Regions from separate parts of the Streptomyces sp. NPDC002838 genome, predicted to be linked through region 3. Evidence: riboswitches for the same ligand, from Rfam matches in the RefSeq annotation. Region 3 holds a riboswitch; each other region holds the start of a gene.
What was found. A riboswitch is a leader RNA that binds a small molecule or an ion and turns the genes downstream of it on or off. The one in region 3 is predicted to bind cyclic di-AMP.
Positions count from the first base shown of each region.

Region 1: another riboswitch for cyclic di-AMP. It lies ahead of ABT063_RS15425 (C40 family peptidase); the one in region 3 lies ahead of ABT063_RS17480 (C40 family peptidase).
Region 2: another riboswitch for cyclic di-AMP. It lies ahead of ABT063_RS11595 (M23 family metallopeptidase); the one in region 3 lies ahead of ABT063_RS17480 (C40 family peptidase).
Region 4: another riboswitch for cyclic di-AMP. It lies ahead of ABT063_RS29805 (transglycosylase family protein); the one in region 3 lies ahead of ABT063_RS17480 (C40 family peptidase).

Region 1 is NZ_JBEOVF010000010.1:5,452-9,939, reverse strand. Features, by position in the region: gene ABT063_RS15445 (ATP-binding protein) at 1-260, shown strand, start outside; gene ABT063_RS15440 (LysR family transcriptional regulator) at 264-1,178, opposite strand; gene ABT063_RS15435 (LysE family translocator) at 1,283-1,903, shown strand; gene ABT063_RS15430 (DUF6328 family protein) at 1,839-2,444, opposite strand; gene ABT063_RS15425 (C40 family peptidase) at 2,536-3,009, opposite strand; cyclic di-AMP (ydaO/yuaA leader) riboswitch at 3,013-3,147, opposite strand; gene ABT063_RS15420 (hypothetical protein) at 3,564-3,872, opposite strand; gene ABT063_RS15415 (ATP-dependent Clp protease proteolytic subunit) at 3,880-4,488, opposite strand, start outside.
Region 2 is NZ_JBEOVF010000007.1:22,811-27,298, reverse strand. Features, by position in the region: gene ABT063_RS11610 (MarR family winged helix-turn-helix transcriptional regulator) at 1-499, opposite strand, end outside; gene ABT063_RS11605 (dihydrofolate reductase family protein) at 555-1,682, shown strand; tRNA gene ABT063_RS11600 (tRNA-Met) at 1,758-1,831, shown strand; cyclic di-AMP (ydaO/yuaA leader) riboswitch at 2,137-2,294, shown strand; gene ABT063_RS11595 (M23 family metallopeptidase) at 2,307-3,335, shown strand; gene ABT063_RS11590 (aldo/keto reductase) at 3,418-4,365, shown strand.
Region 3 is NZ_JBEOVF010000011.1:203,364-207,851, reverse strand. Features, by position in the region: gene ABT063_RS17485 (hypothetical protein) at 453-806, shown strand; gene ABT063_RS17480 (C40 family peptidase) at 829-1,989, opposite strand; cyclic di-AMP (ydaO/yuaA leader) riboswitch at 1,998-2,151, opposite strand; gene ABT063_RS17475 (hypothetical protein) at 2,428-2,721, shown strand; gene pcrA (DNA helicase PcrA) at 2,797-4,488, shown strand, end outside.
Region 4 is NZ_JBEOVF010000027.1:23,896-28,383, forward strand. Features, by position in the region: gene ABT063_RS29795 (cytochrome P450 family protein) at 1-952, shown strand, start outside; gene ABT063_RS29800 (transglycosylase family protein) at 1,104-2,123, shown strand; cyclic di-AMP (ydaO/yuaA leader) riboswitch at 2,319-2,514, shown strand; gene ABT063_RS29805 (transglycosylase family protein) at 2,519-3,211, shown strand; gene eno (phosphopyruvate hydratase) at 3,545-4,488, shown strand, end outside.

The DNA.
Region 1 (4,488 bases), on a different contig from region 3:
CGGTGGACCTCCAGCTCGACCGTGACGAACACCTGCGCATCGGTGTCACCGACAGCCACCCGCGGTTCCCCAAGCGGCTGCCCGCCGCCGTCCAGCAGGACAACGGCCGGGGCCTGGTGATCATCCGCTGGCTGACCGCGGAGTACGGCGGCAAGCTGAGAATCCGGCCCACCCGCGAGGGCGGCAAGACCGTCTCCATCGAACTGCTGTGGACCGTACCGGCCGCGCCGGTGCCTGGGGCAGGACAGCAGGACCCGTAGAACTCACGTGTGCCTGGCTCGGCCGAACGTGCCCCGCAACAAGGCCCGGAACGCGTCCGCGGCGGGTGCCTTCTCGTCGGTCCGGTACACGACCGAGATCGTACGGCGCAACTCTCCCGCCTCCAGCAGCCGCATCCCCACCGGAGTGGCCGCCGTCCGCGCCACCATCTCCGGAACCACCCCGACCCCAAGGCCCGCACTGGCCAGCGCGCACACCAGCACGTACCCCGGAGTCGCCACCAGCACCGACGGCGTGGCCCCGGCCCGTGCCAGCACCGCCTCCACCTCCCGCCGCCCCGGATGGTCCGGCGCCATGCTGATCAGCGGCTGCCCCGCGAGCTCGGCCAGCGGGAGCCGCGAGGTGCCGCTGGTGAGGGCGTGCCCCGGCGCGGACACCAGGACCAGCTCCTCGACGAGGATCGGATCCGCGCCGACGGAGGAGGGGAGCGGGACCGGGACCCCCGGTTCATAGCGGTGCGTCATCGCCAGATCGATCTCGCCGGCGGCCACGGCGGCGACCCCGGCCGACGGTTCGTGGTCCGCGACGATCAGCTCCACGTCCGGATACGCCCGGCGGAACGCGCTGAGCACCGGCGGCAGCAGATGGATGCCGGCGGTCTGGAAGGTGCCGAGCCTGAGCGTGCCGCCGGACAGGCCCGCCAGCCGCGCCAGCTCGTGCCGCGCCCGCTCCAACTCGTCGAGCACTCGACGCGCCCGCGCCACCAGCACCTCGCCCGCGCCCGTCAGCCGCGCCCCGCGATGGTGCCGGACCAGCAGGGCGGTACCCGCCTCCCGCTCCAGCTTGGCCAGTTGCTGGGAGAGGGCGGGCGGGGTGTAGCCGAGACGCTCGGCTGCCCGGGTGATCGACCCGGCCTCGGCGACCGCCACGAGGGCGGCGAGCCGGGTGGGGTCGTACATGCGGGGTCCTTCCGGCTGAGGTGCTGAGCCTAAAGCAATGCTTAAGGCTAATCCAGCAGATCCGACATACCTGCTGAAGGCTCGTGGACGGCAGGCTGGGGCGCATGGACGGACAGCTCATCGCTTTCACCGGTCTCGCCGCTGGCCTGGTCGCCATGCCCGGCGCCGACTTCACCGTCGTTGTGCGCAACGCCCTGGTCTCCCGCCGGGCCGGCCTCGCCTGCGCGCTCGGCATCACGGCGGGACTGCTGGTGCACACCGCACTGGCGGTGGCCGGTCTCGCCGCGGTCCTGGCCGCCGTACCCGCGCTGTTCCGCGCGCTGCAACTGCTGGGCGGTGCCTATGTCCTGTACCTGGGCCTGCGGACCTTGCGGGCGCTGCGGCGGCCGAGCGCGGCCCTGGCCGACGAGGCGGCGTCCGGCGGGCGCCCGCTGCGGCAGGGCTTCCTCACCAACGCTCTGAATCCGAAGGCCTCGCTCACCTTTCTCAGTGTGCTGCCGCAGTTCGTGCCCGCGGGCAGCCCGGCCATGCCCCGGACCCTGCTGCTCGCGCTGATCGTCGTCGTCCTCGCCCTGCTCTGGTTTCACGCCGTGGCTCTGCTGGTCGACCGCCTCGGCCGGTGGCTGCGCGGGCCGCGGGCCGCGCGGGTGGTGGAGGGCGTCACCGGCGGCGCGCTGACAGTTCTCGGTGCGGTGCTGTTGCTCGAACCGGTGCTTGCGGCCTGACGGTCTCGTGTGCCGGCGGCCCGACCGTCTCGTGCCGCTCGTCGGCCGAGCGCTGTTCCTCGGCGGTGCCGGCCCGCTGTACCAGGCGCGGCAGCAGCCCCCACAGGCCGAGACACACCAGCAGGGTCGCCGCGCCCGCGGCCACCCCGCCGGCCCGGCTGGTGGTCACGTCCACCACGAGCAGCACCGACCCGGTGAACGCGAGTACCAGGACACCCAGACCGGCCGATGCCAGCCGCGAGGAGACCTGGACGATCCGGGGCTTGGCGCCCTTCTGGAAGAGCGAGCGGTGCAGGGCGGCGGGCGCGGTGAACAGCGCCGCCGCGAGGACCGCGAGCAGGAGCGTGGTCACGTAGGTGGTGCGCTGGACCGTGTCGAGGGACGGGAAGCGCGAGGTGAAGGCCAGGCTCAGCAGGAAGGCGAAGAGGATCTGGACCCCTGTTTGGGTGACGCGCAGTTCCTGGAGCAGCTCGCCGAAGTTGCGGTCGGCGCGCTCCAGCGGAGTCTCGTTGCGTGCGGTGCAGGGACGGTGGTCGGCCATGCCGGGACGGGTAACCACCTGAGCCCGTGTCACGCGCCCGGAGCCCCACAGGGGGCGACGGCGAGTCAGGCCGCCGCCCCCTGTGGGCGGCTCAGCGGACCCTGCCGTACCAGACGCTCTTGGTCCAGATCTTCTGCAGTCGCACCACGTCCCCGGTCTTCGGGGCGTGCCAGATCTTCCCCTTCCCGGCGTAGATGCCGACGTGGTACACGTTCGAGCCCGAGTGGAAGAACACCAGGTCCCCGGCCTTGCGGCTCTTGACGGAGATGTGGCGCGTCTTGTTGTACTGCTGGGCGGCCGTGCGGGGCAGCTTCTTGCCCGCCTTCTTGTACGAGTACAGCGTGAGCCCGGAGCAGTCGAAGCGGCGTGGTCCTGTGGCGCCGTACTTGTACGGGGAGCCCTTCTTGGAGGCCGCGACCTTGAGTGCCTTTGTCGCCGGCGTGGCGGCCTCGGCCTCGGAGGCGAAGCCAGGAGCCACGATCGAGCCGCCCACGGCGGCGATGGTGAGGGCCGAGGCCGTACCGGCCCGGACCATGAGCGACGGGACACGATTGAGCGCAGTCATGCGCAACCCTTCGTCAGCCGCCTGTGAAGGATGACCTGTCGGATTCGGGCTGGCGAAGTTGCCCGGCCGCTGACGCGGCTTCACCCCAAGGGCTGCTCGGCTCCGGCCATGGCGTGACCGTTCCGGCGACCCGTCGTGCTTGGGTCCTCCACTCCTGCCGATCCACTCCTGTCGACCGGTCATCCGGACGGCGGCAGGACTCGGCGTCCGCCCGGATCGCCCCGCCGCTGCGGCGGGGGCTTGTCGTCAGACACGGATCTTCACTCACGGATGTCCGAAAATCCCAACGGAACCGAGGGTTTGTGTTGTTACTCACCACTCACCCGTTCGGGTGGACACCCCCGTGTTCGAAGGGGTGTTGAGGGGCCCGAGGACGCCCGGACCAGCACCGGAACGTCTCACGGTGCCCCGGGACTACGTGCGTTGCGCAAGTCTGCCGGCCCCGAAAAAGGGCGCGCGACTACTCCAATAGGCCGTACGCCGTTTGGTCCGTTTCGACCCCGGCCCGGACGTCGTCTCGATCCGACGGTTCGTCCGGGCCGGGTGGGGGTGCGTCAACTGTCGGAGAGCGGTGGCACGGTGACGCGAGCCGTGCGGCGCTCGCCGTCCAGGACGCGCAGCGCCCGCGTGAGCGTGGGCGCGTGCAGTTCGGCCTCGCCGCGCTGGTGCATCAGCGCCAGCGCGTCGCGAAGTTCGGTCGCCTTGCCGACCAGTGCCTGCGCGGCCCGCAGCCCGCGGTAGGTGTCGCCGTGGTGCACGGGGTTGATGCGCCCGAGCAGGTCGACCACGTCGAGGTAACGGTCGATCAGCTCGCCCTCGGCGCGGGTGAGGGCGGGCAGCGGCGGCAGTTCGGGTGGGAGCACCGGCCGCTCACCTCCCGGTGGGCGGGGCGATGGTGGTCTTGCGGCTCGGGATGATCTGATCCGCGAGTCCGTACTCCAGCGCTTCCTGAGCGTTGAGGATCGTGTCCCGCTCGATGTCCGCGCTCACCTGCTCCTGGCTGCGGCCGGTGTGCCGTACGAGCATCTCCTCCAGGAGGGCTCGGATCCGTGTCAACTCGTCGGCCTGGATGGCCAGATCGCTGGCCTGCCCCTGCACCGGCTCGGCCAGCGCGGGCTGGTGGATGACCACGCGTGCACCCGGCAGCAGGTGCCGCTTGCCCGGTGTCCCCGCCGCCAGCAGCACAGCGGCGGACGAGCCGGCCTGGCCCAGACACGTCGTCTCCACGTCACACCCGACGTACTGCATCGTGTCGTAGATCGCCGACATCGCGCTGAACGAGCCGCCGGGAGAGTTGATGTACAGCGAGATGTCCCGGTCCGGGTCCTTGTGCTCGAGGTACATGAACTGGGCCATCAGGTCGTTCGCGGAGGTGTCGTCGATCTGCGTCCCGAGGAAGATGATCCGCTCCTCCAGCAGCTTCGAGTACGGATCCATCGACTTGGTCCCGTAACTCGTGCGCTCGGTGAACTCGGGCAG
Region 2 (4,488 bases), on a different contig from region 3:
AGCGGCGGCGCCAAGGGACCTCGTCGGTGGCGGGGCGCTCCCCGTCGTCTCCCTGGAGGGCCCGGGTGATTCCCGAGCAGATCTCCTCAAGCTGGCCCACCTGTTCCTCGGTGAGATGGTCGAAGAGGGAGGCGCGCACCTTTTCGACGTGTCCCGGTGCCGCCTGTTCCAGGATCGTCATGCCCTCGTCGGTGAGAATGGCGAGGCTGCCGCGCTTGTCCCAGCGGCAGCTCTCCCGCCGTACCAGGCCGTCCTTCTCCAGCCGTGTCACCCCGTACGTCAGCCGGCTGCGCGTGATCTTCAGCTGCTCGGCGAGGTCGGTCATACGCAGGCGCCGTTCCGGAGCCTCGGAGAGGGTGGCCAGGATGGAGTAGTACAGGTGGGGCATGCCGGCGTCCTGCTGGAGCTGCCGGTCGAGCGCGTCCTCCAGGAGGTGCGTCGCGGCGATGTACGCGCGCCAGGCGCGCTGCTCCTTCGGGGTGAGCCAGCGAGTCGTCATGCCACCAGTGTAAGTTTGTTTCAAACTTGAACCAAGCCCGCCGGGGAGCGTGCCGATGCCTCATCCCTACGTCCTGCTGTCCGCCGCCGTCTCCCTCGACGGCTACCTGGACGACACCGGCCCCGAGCGCCTCCTGCTGTCCGGCCCGGCCGACTTCGACCGGGTCGACGCGGTCCGGGCGTCCGTCGACGCGATCCTGGTCGGCGCGGGGACCATCCGGGCCGACAATCCGCGGCTGCTGGTCAACTCGCCGGAGCGACGGGCGGCCCGGGTGGCCGCCGGCAAGCCGGAGTACCCGCTCAAGGTCACGGTCAGCGGCTCCGGGGACCTCGACCCGACGGCGAAGTTCTGGCACACGGGCGGCGAGAAGATCGTCTATACGACGGAGAAGGGTGCGGAGCGGGCCCGGGCACTGGGCCTGGCCGCCGATATCGCCCCCCTGGGTGCCGAACTCGACTGGCGGCGGCTCCTCACGCACCTGCACGACGTCCGCGGGGTCCGCCGCCTGATGGTCGAGGGCGGCGGACAGATCCACACCCAGCTGCTGCGGCAGGGGCTCGCGGACGAGCTCCAGCTGGTGCTGGCGCCGCTGTTCGTCGGCGATCCGGAGGCCCCGCGGCTCTTCGGGCCCGGGCCCTACCAGGGCGGGCGTCTGCGGCTGGTGGAGACGCGGGCGGTCGGTGACGTCGTACTGATGCGGTACGAGCCCACGGCGCCCGGGGTGGGTGGGGCCGCGTCGGCTGCGGATCACCACTGGCTGCGGCTCGCGTGCGAGCTGGCGGAGCGGTGTCCGCCGTCGGCGACGGCCTTCAGTGTCGGGGCGGTGGTGGTGGCGGCCGACGGTACGGAGCTGGCGCGTGGGTACTCCCGGGAGGGCGACTCCGTCGAGCACGCGGAGGAGGCGGCGCTGGGGAAGATCGAACCGGGTGATCCTCGGCTGGCGTCCGCGACGGTGTACAGCAGCCTGGAGCCGTGCGCACGGCGGGCGTCTCGGCCGGTGCCGTGTGCTCGGCTGATCCTGGAGGCGGGTGTGCGGCGGGTGGTGACGGCCTGGCGGGAGCCGGACACGTTTGTGCCGGGGGCCGATGGGAGCGGGGTGCTGGCGGCTGGAGGTGCGGAGGTGGTCGTGCTGGCGGAGTACGAGGGGCGGGCCAAGGGGCCGAATCGGCATGTGCTGGGGTGAAAGGGCGCCCGCACCACCCCGATGACAACCGTGGCGACTTGTGTCCTTCGCATGGCGTACACTGGTGTTTACCGACGCGGGGTGGAGCAGCTCGGTAGCTCGCTGGGCTCATAACCCAGAGGTCGCAGGTTCAAATCCTGTCCCCGCTACTGAAGGCCGAGGGCCGGAATCCGAAAGGGTTCCGGCCCTCGGTTTTTTCGTGTGTCCCGCACGCTCGTGACCGTTGTCACGGGTGGTGACCGGGCGACCGCCCTCCGCATAACAACTGACATACCGTCAATACCTGTGTGACACATGAGGCGCGGCCAACTCGCCCGTTTTTCGCCGGTCATGGGCCGTAAAGTCCTGGGCGAAAACGTTAATGATCAAGTGGAACAGCTTGGAATCGAGCCCCCGGGTCTATTAACGTTCGATAACGCAGCGCGGTCGTCCCAGCCGTCACAAGAGGCGGCTCCGTGCGCACGCGCCGAATTCCGCAAGGGAACCGGGGAACCACCACCATGGGGTGAATCGCGTGGATACCACCGTGAAGTCACGGCTGGTATACGCGCGTAGGAGACCTTCCTGCTCCGAACCCGTCAGCTAACCCGGTAGGCGAGAAGGAAGGAAAGGAGCACGCCCCACGTGGCGTCCAACCGGCCTGCCCCAGAAGCCCCGCTCGAGCCGAGCCAGCGCGACACCGAGACCTTCGGCTACGACAGCTACCGCACCGACGAGGGCCCCTGGACGGAGTGGAACCCCACCGAGGAGTCCCTCCGACCCGTACGCGGCCGGCACCGTGTCGCCAAGCAGCGTGGCGGACTCGCCCGCAGCTCCACCGTCCTCGGCGTCGGCGTCATAGCCGCCGTCAGCGCGGGCGGCATGGCCAGCGCGCAGACCGGCAAGCCGCCGGTGTCCATCTCCCTGCCCGACCTGCCCAACGTGGGTTCCCTGATATCGGACGACGAAGCCTCCGAGGGCTCCGCGACCGCGCTCAGCAGCGTCGGTGTGGCCTCCGCCGACACCGATCAGGGCGCCGCGGGCGCCGGTGAGGCGCTGCGCTCCAGGATCCTGGCCCAGGCCGAGCAGCAGCAGGACCAGGTCGAGAGCAAGGCCGCCGCCGAGGCCGCGGCCGCCGCCGAGAAGCAGGCCGCCGAAGCGGCCGCCAAGGCGGCGAAGGAGGCCGAGGCCAAGGCCGCCGCCGCGAAGCAGAAGGCGGAGGAAGAGGCCAGGCAGAAGGCCGAGGCCGAGCGCCTCGCCGAGCTGGCCAGGCAGTACACGCTGCCGACCTCCTCGTACACCATCACCTCCACCTTCGGTCAGGCCGGCGCCTACTGGTCCTCCGGCCAGCACACCGGCCTCGACTTCGCCGCGCCCACGGGCACGCTGATCAAGGCCGTGCACAGCGGCACGATCACCCAGGCCGGCTACGAGGGGTCGTACGGCTACAAGACGGTGCTCACCCTCGATGACGGCACGGAGATCTGGTACGCCCACCAGTCGTCGATCAGCGCCAGCGTCGGCCAGAAGGTCAACACCGGCGATGTCATCGGCCGCGTGGGCGCCACGGGCAACGTGACCGGCGCGCACCTCCACCTGGAGGTCCACCCGGGCGGGGCCGACAACGGGATCGACCCGATGGCCTGGCTGCGGAGCAAGGGACTCAACCCCTGAGACCCTGAGCCCGCGTCGATTTACGCGGTTTTTGCGGGCGCCTCCGGAATGGGGCGCTCCACCGCGGTTGTTGATCCACAGCATGACTTCTCTCCGCAAGCTCGGTAACTCGGACCTAGAGGTCTTCCCGCTCTCCCTCGGCGGCAACGTCTTCGGCTGGACCGCCGACGAGGCTGCCTCCTTCGCCGTGCTCGACGCGTACACGGCCGCGGGCGGCAACTTCGTCGATACGGCCGACTCGTACTCGTCGTGGGTCGACGGCAACGAGGGCGGCGAGTCCGAGACCGTCATCGGCAAGTGGGTCAAGGTACGCGGCAACCGCGCGGACGTGGTGATCGCGACCAAGGTGAGCCAGCACCCTGAGTACCGGGGCCTGTCCGCCGCCAACATCAAGGCCGCCGCCGACGCCTCACTGCGCCGCCTCGCCACCGACTACATCGACCTCTACTACACCCACTTCGACAAGCCGGAAGTGCCGGTCGAGGAGATCATCGGCGCGCTCGACGAACTGGTGCGCTCGGGCAAGGTGCGGTACATCGCCGCGTCCAACATCTCCGCCGAGCGGCTGGAGGCGTCCCTCGCCTTCTCCGACCGCGAGGGCCTGGCGCGGTACGTGGCCCTCCAGCCCCACTACAACCTGGTCTCGCGCGACACCTACGAGGGCGATCTGCAGGACCTCGCCGAGCGCTCCGGCCTGGCCGCCGTCCCGTACTACGCGCTGGCCTCCGGCTTCCTCACCGGCAAGTACCGCCCCGGCAGGACGGTCGACAGCGCGCGGGCGGCCGCGGGCGCCGCCAAGCACCTGGAGACCGAGCGCGGCCGGAAGGTCCTCGCCGCCCTCGACGAGATCGCCGAGGCCCACGACGCCCCGGTCCCCACGGTCGCCCTGGCGTGGCTGGCCGCCCAGCCGACGGTGGCGGCCCCGATCGCCTCCGCGCGGACGGTGGAACAGCTGCCGGCGCTGCTGGGCGTTGCGGAGCTCACCCTGACGGAGCCCGAGCTCGCACGCCTGGCGGAGGCGTCGGCCTGACTCGCCGGAGGCTGGGTTCTGACTTGCCGGAGGCGTTGGCCTGGTTCTCGGGCGGGCGGGTTCTTCTCGGCGGCTTGAGCTTCGGATGGCCGCTTTCTGCCGTCGGCCGCTTCTCTTCGCCGC
Region 3 (4,488 bases):
TGCACGTCCTTTCGTACGACTCGTACGACCGCCTCGTCCGTACGGCCGTCGAGCGGAGCGGACGTACGGCCGCCCGGAGGCGGATCACGCGTCCGGCGGCGGCCCGCACAGGGGAAGCGGACCGCCGCCGGACCTTCTTGGCGGTGGTGGCCGACTGCCGCCCCTGGCCCGGGCGGCGGTGGGGAGCCGGCCACCTGGTGGAGGACGCTAAACCTCGCCGTGTCGGCGCGGTAACGGGTTGTGCGGAAGTGCCGCGAGCGGACCACCAGGGACCATTTGTGACCGTGATCCCGTGTCGCCGCCGTCGACTTCACGCAGCGCGATGACCGAAGTGCCGATTCAGGGACACGCGCGAGTGAGGGGCTGCTATGGGCCGCATATATGCAAGATCCGGGTAAGGAGGGTGGCCCGGTGTCAGGAGACACAGACGCCCCTGATTAGGCTCCGGCCTCATGGACGTACTCATCCATCTCTTCGTCGGCCTGCACATCATCGGCATCGCCGCGCTGCTCGGCGGCTTCCTCACCCAGATGAAGGCGATGGGTGAGGGAACAGCGCGGTTCAACCCGGCGATGCTGCACGGGGCGCTGACGATGCTGGTCACCGGCGCGATCCTGGTCGGCCTCAACCAGGCCGACGACCAGAGCGTCAACAACGTCAAGATCGGCGTGAAGCTGGCGCTGCTGGTCGTGATCCTCGGCCTCGTCTATGTGAAGCGGGACGACGAGAAGGTGGACAAGGGCCTGTTCGGCCTGGTGGGCCTGCTGACGACGGCCAACATCTTCATCGCGGTGCTGTGGACGTGACGCCGGCCCCGACGCCGGTGTCTCAGGCCGGTCGCACCACGCTGTGGATCGCCGACTCGCCGTCGTAGTAGATCGACTCCTCGCGGACGTACGCGCCCGGCTTCGGGGCGTGGATCATCATGCCGTTGCCGATGTAGATGCCGACGTGGCTGACGTCGTCGTAGAAGAAGACCAGGTCGCCGGGCTGGGCGGCGGAGACGGAGACCGTGGTGCCGGCGTTGACCTGGTCGTAGGTGACACGGGGGATGTCGACGCCGGCGGCCTTCCAGGCGGCCTGGGTGAGGCCGGAGCAGTCGTAGGAGCCGGGGCCGGTGGCGCCCCAGACGTACGGCTTGCCGATCTGGGCGCGGGAGAAGGCGAGCGCCTTCTCGGCCTTGGTGGCGTAGGAGGCGTCGGTCGCGGGAGTGCTGGGGGTGCTGGTGTCGGCGGAGCTGTTCTGCTCCTGCTGGGCCGCGGCCTCCTGCCGGGCCCTTTCCTCCTCCGCCTGCTGCCGCGCGAGCTCCGCGGCCTTGCGTGCCGCCTCCTGCTGCCTCTCCTTCTCGATCGCCGCGAGCCGCGCCTTCTCCTCGGCGGTCAGCTGCGACAGGAGTGCGCGCGCGTCGGCGAGCTTCTTCTGGACGGTCGCCTTGGCCGTCCTCAGGTCGCCCTGCGACTCGGTGAGCGTCTCGAGGCTCTGGGTGGCCTCCTGGCGCTTCTTCATCGTCGCGGACTGCTCGGTGACGTAGTCGTCGACCGCGCCCTTCTGCCTACTGGTCAGGCGACCCATCAGCTGGGTCTGGTCGAAGTAGTCCTGCGGGGAGTCCGCGAGCAGGAAGGTCGAGGTGTCGGGGGCGGAGGCGCCGGTGCGGTACTGGGCGGCGGCGAAGGAACCCAGCTCCTCCCGCGCCTCGTTGAGCTTCTGGGTGCGCTGGGCGACGTCGTCGAGGAGGGTGTCGACGCGCTTGCGCTGCTGCGCGGTCTTCTCCTTGGCCGCGTTGTACTTGTCGGTCGCCGACCCCGCCTGGCGGTACAGGTCGTCGACCTTCTTCTCGACCTCTTCGAGGCTCGGTTTGTCGTCGGCCGGGGCGGCGTTGGCCGACTGGGACAGCAGGGCCACGGAGGTGAGGGCCGCCGTGGCGAGGGCGGGGGTCCGTATGCCTGCTACGCGCGTACCCGAAGGACGCGACTTGCGGTGCGACGCCAAGGGAGGCGACTCCTTCCATGTTCCGCCTACCGAGTTAGCTGTCGGGTTCGGGCGGGTAATTAGGAAGGGTTGCCCTACGGCCCTGCCCCGGAGGCAGTCGGGCCGATTCACCCCAAGTTCGGTGGGTCCCCGGCTCCGGTCGCGCGGCGGCGCTCCGGACTCGGCGGAGGCCGCGCGGCCCGGCGACGTTCGCCGGTGGAGGTCGTACGGCCTGCCCGGCACGGTAGCCAACGCGTGTGGCCCCTGTGAAGGTTGATGTTCGATATGCCCGATACATTTTCGTGACCTAGGGTCAGGACGTCGCGCACCGTGACCAATCCGGAGTGATCTGCGGAGACTTGTGCTTATTTTGGTCGAAGTGATGCCGTCCGCCCGCTTAGGGACGCTAGCTTCCGGTCAGCCTCGGTCCGGTGTCGTGGCGGGTGGGAGGGATACGCCATGGGGTATGCCGCAAAGATCCTCGGCTGGAAGCCGGGCTTCGGCTCGATCAGCGGCCTCGGCTTCAACGACAAGGGCGACCTGTACGTCAGCCGGCTCTTCGCCGGCCAGGTGACCAAGGTCTCGCACGGCAAACGTACGAGGGTGAAGGTGCCGTACCCGGCGGGCGTGGCCGTCGACCCGTACGACGGCAAGGTCTACGTCTCGGCCTGGTCGATCGCGGACCGTGACGGGACGGTCATGGAGGGCAAGAAGACGCCGGGCGGGCAGCTCTGGAAGATCCTCGGCTGCTGAGCCCGCCCTTCGGAAGCGGAGATGTTCTCAGGGCGGCGGCGGGGTGTCAGTGGGGAGCCCTAGACTCGGAGAGCGATGAGCAGCCTCTTTGACGACAGCTTCCTGGCGGACCTCCAGGCCCCCCGCGGCCACGAGGAAGAGCCCCCGCCGCCGCCCGACGACGATCACGTACCGGATCCGGTTCCGGACGATCTGTTCGGCGGGAAGTTCGACGTGCCGCCGGACCGGGACGCCTACTACCGCGACGGCGCCCCGCGCCCGGCCGTGGACGCGGCCGCGCTCCTGGAGGGGCTGAACGAGAACCAGCGTGCCGCCGTCGTGCACCACGGCACCCCGCTGCTCATCGTGGCCGGCGCCGGCTCCGGCAAGACCCGTGTGCTCACGCACCGCATCGCGTACCTGCTCGGCGAGCGGAACGTCCACCCGGGTCAGATCCTCGCGATCACCTTCACCAACAAGGCCGCGGGCGAGATGAAGGAGCGCGTCGAGCACCTCGTCGGCCCGCGCGCGAACGCGATGTGGGTGATGACCTTCCACAGCGCATGCGTGCGGATCCTGCGGCGCGAGAGCAAGAAGCTCGGCTTCACGTCCTCCTTCTCGATCTACGACGCCGCCGACTCCAAGCGTCTGATGGCGCTGGTCTGCCGCGACCTGGACCTCGATCCCAAGCGCTTCCCGCCGAAGTCCTTCAGCGCCAAGATCAGCAACCTCAAGAACGAGCTGATCGACGAGGAGGACTTCGCCGCCCAGGCCACCGACGGCTTCGAGAAGACCCTCGCCCAGGCCTACGCCCTGTACCAGTCGCGGCTGCGCGAGGCGAACGCCCTCGACTTCGACGACCTGATCATGACGACGGTCAACCTGCTGCGCGCCTTCCCGGACGTCGCCGAGCACTACCGCCGCCGCTTCCGGCACGTCCTCGTCGACGAGTACCAGGACACCAACCACGCCCAGTACGCCCTGGTCAGGGAACTCGTCGGCACCTCCGAGCACCCGGTGGACGTCCCGCCCAGTGAGTACGACGTGCCGCCCGCCGAGCTCTGCGTCGTCGGCGACGCCGACCAGTCGATCTACGCCTTCCGCGGCGCGACCATCCGCAACATCCTCCAGTTCGAGGAGGACTACCCGGACGCGACGACGATCCTGCTGGAGCAGAACTACCGCTCCACCCAGACGATCCTGTCCGCGGCCAACGCGGTCATCGAACGCAACGAGTCACGCCGCCCCAAGAACCTGTGGACCAACGCGGGCGCGGGCGCGCGCATCACCGGCTATGTCGCCGACACCGAGCACGACGAGGCACAGTTCGTCGCCGACGAGATAGACCGTCTCACGGACGCCGGCGAGGCGAAGGCCGGCGACGTCGCCGTCTTCTACCGTACGAACGCCCAGTCCCGTGTCTTCGAAGAGGTCTTCATCCGCGTCGGCCTGCCCTACAAGGTCGTCGGCGGCGTCCGCTTCTACGAGCGCAAGGAGGTCCGGGACGTCCTGGCCTACCTGCGCGTGCTGGCCAACCCGGAGGACTCGGTCCCGCTGCGGCGGATCCTCAACGTTCCCAAGCGGGGCATCGGCGACCGCGCCGAGGCGATGATCGACGCCCTGTCCCAGCGGGAGAAGATCAGCTTCCCGCAGGCGCTCAAGCGCGTCGACGAGGCGTACGGCATGGCCGCGCGGTCGACCAACGCCGTGAAGCGGTTCAACACGCTGATGGAGGACCTGCGCACGATCGTCGAGTCCGGCGCCGGACCGGCCACCGTCCTGGAGGCG
Region 4 (4,488 bases), on a different contig from region 3:
GGCCTTCACGCCCCGTCGGGTCGCCGAGTTCGCACCCCGCGTGCAGGAGTTGACGGACCATCTCATCGACCAGTTCGTGGAGAAGGGGAGCGCCGACCTCATCCACGAGTTCGCCTTCCCCCTCCCCATCTACGCCATCTGCGACCTGCTCGGTGTCCCGCGCGAGGACCAGGACGACTTCCGGGACTGGGCGGGGATGATGATCCGGCACGGCGGAGGCCCGCGCGGAGGCGTCGCGCGGTCGGTGAAGAAGATGCGCGGCTATCTCGCCGACCTCATCCACCGCAAGCGCGAAGCCCTCCCGGAGACCGCCACCCCCGGCGAGGACCTCATCTCCGGCCTCATCCGCGCCTCCGACCACGGCGAGCACCTCACCGAGAACGAGGCCGCCGCCATGGCCTTCATCCTCCTGTTCGCCGGGTTCGAGACCACCGTCAATCTGATCGGCAACGGCACCTACGCCCTCCTCACCCACCCCGACCAGCGCGCCCGCCTCCAGACGTCTCTGGCGGCCGGCGAACGCGCCCTCCTGGAGACCGGCGTCGAGGAACTCCTGCGCTACGACGGCCCCGTGGAGCTCGCCACCTGGCGGTTCGCCACCCGGCCGCTCAGCATCGGCGGGCAGGACATCGCCTCCGGCGACCCCGTCCTCGTCGTCCTGGCCGCCGCGGACCGGGATCCGGAGCGGTTCGCCGACCCCGACGTTCTCGACCTCTCCCGCCGCGACAACCAGCACCTCGGATACGGCCACGGCATCCACTACTGCCTCGGCGCCCCCCTCGCCCGTCTGGAGGGCCAGACCGCTCTCGCCACACTGCTCACCCGACTGCCGGACCTGCGACTCGCGGTGGATTCAGCCGATTTGCGCTGGAGAGGAGGCCTCATCATGCGTGGGCTGCGCACGTTGCCGGTCGATTTCACGCCCCGTGGTCGACTGCTCTCACCTGCGTAAAGGTGACACGCCCTCAAGTCTGTGATCTTCACGTGATCTGCGCGGCATTAACTTGTGACAAGTGATCGACTGCCTATACGTTCACGGATCAGCGCGGCACCCGAGCCCCACCCGCCGCACCGGTCACAGCTGTCTCGCGAAAGGTATCCGCATGCTCTCCGGGAACGGTCGTCACCGTCGCCCCCGCCAGGCTCCGGCACTCCTCGTCGCGGCCGGGGTGACCGGCTCCGCCATCGCGATCCCGCTCCTCGGCGCCACCGGCGCGAGCGCGGCCAGCGGCACGACGTGGGACCAGGTCGCGGACTGCAAGACCGGCGGGTCTTGGAGTGAGAACAACGGCGACGGGAAGTACGGCGGCCTCGAGATCACCCAGGAGGACTGGGATCAGTACGGCGGCCTCGACTACGCCTCGCGCGCCGACCAGGCCAGCCGCTCCCAGCAGATAGCCGTCGCCGAGAAGATCCTCGCGGACAAGGGTGTGGGCTACTGGTCCACCTGCGGCCTGCTCAACGGACTCGACAAGGACTCCGGCTCGGCCGACGTCGACACGGGCGTGGCGGGCGACGCGGGTGCGTCGGGCTCGACGGGACTGTCCAACTCGACCGGCTCATCCGGATCGACCGACTCATCCGACTCGTCCGGATTGTTCGGCTCGGATTCGTCGGCGGACTCGTCCGCGGACGCCTCCTCCCCTTCGCCGTCCACGTCACCCACTCCGTCCGACACTCCCCCTGACATCCCGTCGGATCCGTCGAAGGCGACGGACAACTCGGCCAAGTCGGACACATCCCCCGATTCCAACTCCTCCGCCTCACGGGAATCCGGCAGCCCCTCCACAGGCCAGACGAATGAGGGCGACTCGGGCAACTCCTGGCAAGAGGGCGGCTTTTCGGGCCTGGTCGACACGGGGGCACTCAGTGGCGGCCGACACCGCGGCGGCAGTGCCGACGAGAGCCCCGCCGACACCGGCGCCACCGGCAACTCCACCGGCCGCCACGCCGCCCGCGGCGACTCGTACACCGTCCGCCCCGGAGACACTCTCGCGTCCATCGCCGACTCCCTTGGCCTCCAAGGCGGGTGGCGTGCGCTCTACGACGAGAACAAAGAGGCGATCGGTGTTGATCCCAGTCATATCGTCCCCGGTCAGACCCTTGAAGTCGGTGCCGAATAAGGCGAAAGGTGACGGGAGTTCGCGTCACATTTCGCCACCGAATGTCCGGTTTGATGAAAGTGTGGGATGAGTCTCAGAAGCCCTGATCGTCTTTGAAATTCGGCGGATCGCGTGTCTACGGTCAGGACCGCTCGCCACCGTGAGCCCCGGCTGCCGCAACGCCGAATCCTGCCAGCGGCCGCATGGGAACAGTCGTCGCGTCAAGCGCCGTAGGCAGGAGCGGGGGACCCAAGGTAAGCGCCGGGTCCGGCAGTTGAGGCCCTTCGGGGGCTCGCGGCCGGCACCGGCTTGGGGTTAAGCCGTGCCGCGCACACCATGTGCGTGACACGACCGGGCAACTCAACCGGCCCGAACCCGACAGCTCACCTCGTAGGCGTCGGTGAGGGGATCCATCCATGCTGTTTTCCGGCAAGGGCAAGCACCGTCGTCCGTCCAAGGCCACTCGGGCCATCGCCATCGCCGGTGTCACCGGCGCGGCCGTCGCCGCCCCGCTGATGGTGGCCGGCAACGCCTCCGCCGCCACCGCCTCCGAGTGGGACACCGTCGCCCAGTGCGAGTCCGGCGGCAACTGGTCCATCAACACCGGCAACGGCTACTACGGCGGTCTGCAGTTCTCCGCCTCCACCTGGGCCGGGTACGGCGGCACGCAGTACGCCTCCACCGCCGACCAGGCCACCAAGGCCCAGCAGATCGAGATCGCCGAGAAGGTCCTCGCGGGCCAGGGCAAGGGTGCCTGGCCGGTCTGCGGCAAGGGCCTGTCGAGCGCCGGCTACAGCGGCGGCAGCGCCTCGTCCGACAGCGGTTCCTCCTCGAACAGCGGCTCCTCGGAGACCAGCACCCGTTCGTCCGAGCAGCCGGCCTCGCGTTCCGCCGAGCGTCCGGCCGCCAAGAAGACCGTCACCACCCCGACCGGCAAGAAGGTCAAGAAGGGCGACGGCGAGTACAAGGTCGTCACGGGCGACACCCTCAGCTCCATCGCCGAGGCGCACGACGTCAAGGGCGGCTGGGAGAAGCTGTTCGAGCTGAACAAGGACATCGTCGAGGAAGCCGACCTCATCTACCCGGGTCAGCAGCTCCACCTGAAGTGACAGCGGGCAGGTAGCTGAACCACAGCGCCCTCATATACGTGAGCTCCATTGTGGAGGCCGCGTGAGGGCCGCCCCCCGTCCCCACGGGCCCCCCGCCCCGGTGCGTCTTCCCCCGTACGCACCGGGGCGGGGTTTTTCATGCCTGCCTCTCGGCGTGCCCTCTTTTGGCGTGCCCTTCGTACCCACTCTTTGTTCCGTTCGGAAACAATTTACTCTCGGTTCTGCCCAACGGGTGGGTGACCGGCTGGCCGATGCCCCGGAGCCGGTTAGGCTCGTCTCGCAGAACCCACCGCGGTCCTGCTGACCCGCGTCACATTGAAGAAGGAGATGCTCGTGCCGTCCATCGACGTCGTCGTAGCCCGGGAAATCCTGGACTCCCGAGGCAATCCCACGGTCGAGGTCGAGGTCGGCCTCGACGACGGCAGCACGGGTCGTGCCGCCGTCCCGTCCGGCGCCTCCACCGGTGCCTTCGAGGCCATCGAGCTCCGCGACGGCGACCCGAACCGCTACCAGGGCAAGGGTGTCGAGAAGGCCGTCCTGGCCGTCATCGAGCAGATCGGCCCGGAGCTGGTCGGCTACGACGCCACCGAGCAGCGCCTGATCGACCAGGCGATGTTCGACCTGGACGCCACCGACAACAAGGGCTCCCTCGGCGCCAACGCCATCCTCGGCGTCTCGCTCGCCGTCGCCCACGCCGCCTCCGAGGCAAGCGACCTGCCGCTGTTCCGCTACCTGGGCGGCCCGAACGCGCACCTGCTGCCCGTTCCGATGATGAACATCCTGAACGGCGGCTCGCACGCCGACTCCAACGTGGACATCCAGGAGTTCATGATCGCCCCGATCGGTGCGGAGACCTTCTCCGAGGCGCTGCGCTGGGGCACCGAGGTCTACCACACCCTCAAGAAGGTCCTGAAGAGCAAGGGCCTGGCCACCGGCCTCGGCGACGAGGGCGGCTTCGCCCCGAACCTCGGCTCCAACCGCGAGGCCCTCGACCTCATCCTCGAGGCGATCAAGGAGGCCGGCTACACCCCCGGCGAGCAGATCGCCCTCGCGCTCGACGTCGCCGCGTCCGAGTTCTACAAGGACGGCTCCTACCGCTTCGAGGGCAAGGAGCGCACGGCCGCCGAGATGACCGAGTACTACGCCGAGCTCGTCGAGGCCTACCCGCTCGTCTCCATCGAGGACCCGCTGTTCGAGGACGACTGGGAGGGCTGGAAGACCATCACCGACAAGCTCGGTGACAAGGTCCAGCTCGTCGGCGACGACCTGTTCGTCAC